Linked DNA regions of Pseudolabrys taiwanensis. The main gene of each other region encodes a partner of the protein of the gene in region 2 in a complex. Links are inferred from orthologs where the notes say so. Each region holds a gene or a part of one and is shown on either strand. Other genes may lie near its edges.

Region 1 (2,835 bases), 2.1 Mb from region 2 along the record:
AGTCCGATTTCGTGACGGCGCAGGTGCGGGCTTATAAGGTCTTTTCGCGCCGGGCGCCATATTTACTGGAACGGTTCTCAAAGATGCGCAGAAATTTGCGGCTTCCGCACAATGCTGATCTGCGTACGGCGCTTACGGCGCGGCCGACCTGATGCAGCTTCGCGCCGAGAACCTGGCCTGCAGCCGCGGCGGCCGCACGGTATTCACAGGCTTGAGCTTCGCGCTCGGCGGCGGCGAGGCCCTGCTGGTGACCGGCCGCAACGGTGCCGGCAAGTCGTCTTTGCTGCGCATGATCGCCGGCCTCGTCCGAATCGCGGACGGGCGCCTGAGCCTCGACGGCGGCGCGGACGACGCGAGTATCGCCGAGCAGACGCATTACCTCGGGCATCATGACGCACTGAAGCCGTCGCTGTCGGTGGCGGAAAATCTGTCGTTCTGGACCACTTTCCTCGGCGGCGGGCACGGCGGCGTCGGACCGGCGCTCGAAGCCGTCGGCCTGGCTCCCCTGGCGGGTCTGCCAGCGGCCTACCTCTCCGCCGGCCAGCGGCGCCGTTTGTCCATCGCCCGGCTGCTGGCGGCGAAGCGGCCGATCTGGCTGCTGGACGAGCCGACCTCGGCGCTCGACACCGCGTCGCAAACACGGCTGGCCGAGCTGATGCAGGACCATCTCGCCGGCGGTGGACTCATTGTCGCAGCGACCCACGGGCCCATCGGCCTCCGAGATCCGCGCGAGATGCGATTGGGGCCGGCGATATGATCCTCGACGAAGCAGCCACCTGCCGCAGCATGGTCCCCTCCCCCTTGCGGGGAGGGGTCAGGGGTGGGGGTCCTTCGGGCCGAGCACAGTTCGTCCACGGCTACCCCCCTCCCCAACCCTCCCCCACTAGGGGAGAGGGCGCGCGTCGTGCGTGGGGCAATCAGCCATGACCACATTTTTGACCCGGAGACGCGCGTGAACGCGCTTTTGGCCCTGCTCCTGCGCGACATGCGCCTGTCGATCCGCGTCGGCGGTGGCGCGCTGATGGGCGCGCTGTTCTTCCTCATCGTCGTGGTGATGATGCCGTTCGCCGTCGGCCCCGACCTCAATCTGCTCGCCCGCATCGGCCCGGCCATCCTCTGGCTCGGCGCGCTGCTCGCCAGCCTGCTGGCGCTCGACCGGCTTTTTGCGGTGGATCATGAGGACGGCTCGCTCGACCTTCTAATGATGGGCGCCATGCCGCTCGAACTCGCCGTTCTCGCCAAAGCCATCGCTCACTGGCTGACCACCGGGCTGCCGCTGGTGATCATCGCGCCGGTGCTGGGCCTCATGCTGAATGTCGAGCTGAAAGCCATGGGCGTCGTCGCGCTCACTTTGCTCGCCGGCACGCCGGCGCTCACCTTCATCGGGCTGATCGGCGCCGCCCTCTCGGTCGCGCTTCGCCGCGGCGGCCTGTTGCTGGCGGTGCTGGTGCTGCCGCTGACCATCCCCGTCCTGATCTTCGGCGTAGCGGCGGCCAATGCCGCCATCGTCGGCCCGGCCCCGTTCGGCCCGCCTTTCACCATTCTTTGCGCGCTATCGCTCGGCAGTCTCGTGCTCGGTCCGGTCGCGGCAGCGGCGGCGCTCCGACACGGGCTGGAGTAAGACATGGCCGCATTGCCCGCGATCCCGCACACGACTAGATAGCCGCCATGGCCCTGATCGACTTCGCCAATCCGACGCGTTTCCTGCGGCTCGTGAACGCCGTCCTGCCCTGGCTCGCGGCGGCGACCGCGATCCTGTTCGCCATTGGCCTCTACCGCGCGATCGGTGCGCCTGACGACTATCAGCAGGGCGCCACCGTGAAGATCATGTTCCTGCATGTTCCGGCGGCGTGGCTTGGCATGATGGGCTGGGGCCTGATGAGCGTCGCTGCGCTCGGCACTTTGGTCTGGCGTCATCCGCTCGCCGACGTCGCCGGCAAGGCCGCCGCCCCGATCGGCGCCGCGTTCACCTTCATCTGCCTCGTTACCGGCTCGCTGTGGGGCCGGCCGACCTGGGGAACCTATTGGGTGTGGGACGCGCGCCTCACCTCGATGCTGGTGCTGCTGCTGCTCTATCTCGGCGTACTTGCGCTCTATTGGACGGCCGAAGATCCCGGCCGCGGCGCGCGCGCCGCAGCGATCCTGTCGCTGGTCGGGGCGGTCAACCTGCCCATCATCAAGTTCTCCGTCGACTGGTGGAACACGCTGCACCAGCCGGCTTCGATCCTGCGCATCGGCGGCTCGGCCATCGATCCGTCGATCCTGACGCCGCTGCTGATCATGGCGGCCGCGTTTACTTGTTTGTTCTTCACGCTGCATCTTGCCGTCATGCGCAACGAGATCCTACGGCGACGCGTGCGCACCATGCAGCTCATGGAAGCGCAGCGCTTCGCGGAGGCCGGCGCATGATCCCGAAAAGGGGGAACCGGTTTTCGGACGAGGTCATGCGCGAAGGAAAAAGCGCATGAGCCTCGGGCCGCATGCCGACTTCATCATCGCTTCCTATGCGCTGACCGCCTTCGTGATCGCGGCGATGGTTGCCTGGGTCGTTCTCGATTACAGCGCGCAGCGCCGCGTGCTCGGCGAACTCGAGGAGCGCGGGGTCGGGCGCCGCGCACGGAACGAGGGCCAGTCGTGAGCACCGAAGCCGAACAGACGTCCCCGAGCCGCCGCGGCATCCTCGTGCTGCTGCCGCTTATCGTCTTTCTCGCGCTGGCCGGACTGTTCTTTTTCCGTCTCGGCAGCGGCGATCCCTCGCGCATTCCCTCCGCGTTGATCGGCCATCCCGCGCCGAAAACTGAACTACCGCCGCTTGCCGGCATCGAGCACGATGGC
Region 2 (2,777 bases):
GGCAGCGATCTGGCGGTTTATCGCGATCAACTCGACGAGATCGCCCGCGACCGGGCCGCCGGCCTGATCGGCGAGCGCGAAGCCGAGGCTGCCAAGGTCGAGGTGTCGCGGCGGCTGATTGCCGCAGCCGATGCGGCCGACATGGAACCGGCCGTGACCGGAACGGCGCCGCTCTGGCGGCGGCGTGCCACGGCCGTCGCGGCGCTCGTGCTCCTGCCGCTGGGGGCCGCGGCGTTTTATCTGTCTCTCGGGTCGCCGCAGATTCCGGGCGCGCCGCTCGCCGAGCGCATGGCGCAACAGGCGAACCAGAGCCGCTCCATCGCCAGCATGGTGTCGCAGGTCGAAGCGCATCTCGAGCGCAATCCGAACGACGCGCGCGGCTACGAGGTGCTGGCCCCAGTCTATATGCGGCTCGGCCGCTTTGCCGATGCGGTGACTGCGCGGCGCAAGGTGATCGCGCTGGCGGGTGACAGCGCGCAGCGCCAATCCGATCTCGGCGAAGCGCTGGCCGCGGCCTCGAACGGCATTGTGACGGAAGAGGCCAAGGCCGCGTTCGACCAAGCGCTGAAGCTGGACAGCAACGATTTGAAGGCGCGGTTCTTTCTCGGCATCGCCGCCGAGCAGGATGGCGACAAAACGAAGGCGGCGTCGATCTGGCGCGGCATGCTCGACGGCGCGCCGGCCGATGCGCCTTGGACGGCGATGGTGCGCGAGGCACTCGCGCGCGTGGGCGGCTCGGCGCCGGCAACCGCGCCCGGTCCGAGCACCGCCGACATCAATGCGGCCGCGGGCATGAACGAGCAGGATCGCGGCGAGATGGTGCGTGGCATGGTCGCGCGCCTTGCCGATCGCCTGAAGCAGAACGGCGACGATATCGACGGGTGGCAGCGGCTGATGCGCGCTTACATCGTGCTCGGTGAACGCGACAAGGCGCAGGCCGCGGCGGGCGACGCCAAGCGCGCCTTTGCCAGCGATCCGGAGAAGCTCAAGCGCATCGAGGATACGATCAAGGAAATGGGACTCGAAGGGTGAACGGGACCGCACCATGACGCGCAAGCAAAGGCGGTTGGTTCTGATCGGTGGGAGCGTCGGCGTGTTGGCGCTCGCGCTCGCGCTCGTCCTGTTCTCGCTGAGCGACTCCATCGTGTTCTTCAACTCGCCGACCGACATCGCCGAGAAGCATCCCTCGCCCGGAACCCGCATGCGCATCGGTGGGTTGGTGAAGCCGGGAAGCCTCGAACGCGGAAGCGACCTGCGCATCCGCTTTGCGGTGACGGACGGCAATCACGACGTTACCGTGCGCTATCAGGGCATCGTGCCCGACCTGTTCCGCGAAGGGCAGGGCGTGGTGGCGGAAGGCAAGCTCGAGCCGGATGGCACGATTGTCGCCGACACGGTGCTCGCCAAGCACGACGAGCGCTATATGCCGCGCGAGGTGGTCGACGCATTGAAGAAAAGCGGCCGCTGGAACGAAGGCGAGGGCCACATGCCGGCGAGTACGACGCAATGATCCCCGAACTCGGCCATTACGCACTGGTGCTGGCGCTGGCGCTGGCGGTGGTGCAAGCCTTCGTGCCGCTGATCGGCGCGCTCTATCGCGATGCGACGCTGATGCGGCTGGCGACGTCGACCGCACTGGCGCAGTTCGTGTTCGTTGCCGTCTCGTTCGGCGCGCTGACCGCCTGTTACGTCACGTCGGACTTCTCGGTGGCGAACGTCTTCGAGAACTCACACTCGATGATGCCGCTCGTCTACAAATTCACGAGCGTGTGGGGCAACCACGAAGGCTCGATGCTGCTGTGGGTGCTGATCCTGTCGCTGTTCGGCGCCGGCGTTGCGGCGTTCGGCGGCAATCTGCCGGTGCGCTTGAAGGCGCTGGTGCTGGCGGTGCAGTCCTGGATTGCCACGTCGTTCTATCTCTTCATCCTGCTCACCTCGAACCCGTTCCTGCGTTTGCCGCAGGCGCCGTTCGAGGGCCGCGATCTCAATCCGATCCTGCAGGACCCCGGCCTCGCCATCCATCCGCCGCTGCTCTATCTCGGCTATGTCGGCTTCTCGATCGCCTTTTCGTTCGCCATCGCGGCGCTGATCGAAGGCCGCATCGACGCCGCCTGGGCGCGCTGGGTGCGGCCGTGGACGCTTGCCGCGTGGATGGCGCTTACCGTCGGCATCGCCATGGGGTCGTACTGGGCCTATTACGAACTCGGCTGGGGCGGCTACTGGTTCTGGGATCCGGTGGAGAACGCATCGCTGATGCCCTGGCTCGCCGGCACCGCGCTGCTGCACTCCGCGGTGGTGATGGAAAAGCGCAACGCGCTGAAGATCTGGACGCTGCTGCTCGCCATCCTCGCCTTCTCGCTGTCGCTGATCGGCACCTTCCTGGTGCGTTCGGGCGTGCTCACGTCGGTGCACACCTTTGCCAACGATCCCTCGCGCGGCGTGTTCATCCTCGCCATTCTCGTTTTCTTCATCGGCGGCGGGCTGACCTTGTTTGCCTGGCGCGCGCCGCTGCTCAAGCAAGGCGGCCTGTTTGCGCCGATTTCGCGCGAAGGCGCGCTGGTCTTCAACAATCTCTTCCTGACCACGGCGTGCCTCACCGTCTTCGTCGGCACGCTTTATCCGCTCGCGCTCGAGGCGCTCACCGGTGAGAAAATCTCGGTTGGCGCGCCGTTCTTCAACCTGACCTTCGCGCCGCTGTTCGTGCCGTTGCTCATCGCCATGCCGTTCGGGCCGTTGCTCGCCTGGAAGCGTGGCGACGTCTACGGCGCGGCGCAGCG

What was found. The genes of interacting proteins can lie anywhere in the genome.
Region 1: the proteins of ccmE (region 2) and ccmB are in contact, whole or in part, in a solved structure (PDB 8CE8), measured with the Escherichia coli proteins. The link is inferred for Pseudolabrys taiwanensis from one-to-one orthologs.

Annotation. Positions count from the first base shown.
Region 1 is NZ_CP031417.1:4,191,167-4,194,001, reverse strand. Bases 23-2,786 are described here. They hold ccmB (heme exporter protein CcmB), read left to right. Parts: upstream 23-952; coding sequence 953-1,621; downstream 1,622-2,786. Other genes in these bases: DW352_RS19940 (DsbE family thiol:disulfide interchange protein), read left to right, coding at 2,635-2,786; ccmD (heme exporter protein CcmD), read left to right, coding at 2,465-2,638; DW352_RS19950 (heme ABC transporter permease), read left to right, coding at 1,669-2,409; ccmA (heme ABC exporter ATP-binding protein CcmA), read left to right, coding at 152-757. In the rest of the region: more of DW352_RS19940, read left to right, coding at 2,787-2,835. UniProt on the Escherichia coli protein: Required for the export of heme to the periplasm for the biogenesis of c-type cytochromes.
Region 2 is NZ_CP031417.1:2,066,817-2,069,593, reverse strand. What follows is about bases 72-2,777. They hold ccmE (cytochrome c maturation protein CcmE), read left to right. Parts: upstream 72-1,045; coding sequence 1,046-1,510; downstream 1,511-2,777. Other genes in these bases: DW352_RS09900 (heme lyase CcmF/NrfE family subunit), read left to right, coding at 1,507-2,777; ccmI (c-type cytochrome biogenesis protein CcmI), read left to right, coding at 72-1,032. Outside these bases: more of ccmI, read left to right, coding at 1-71. UniProt on the Escherichia coli protein: Heme chaperone required for the biogenesis of c-type cytochromes. Transiently binds heme delivered by CcmC and transfers the heme to apo-cytochromes in a process facilitated by CcmF and CcmH.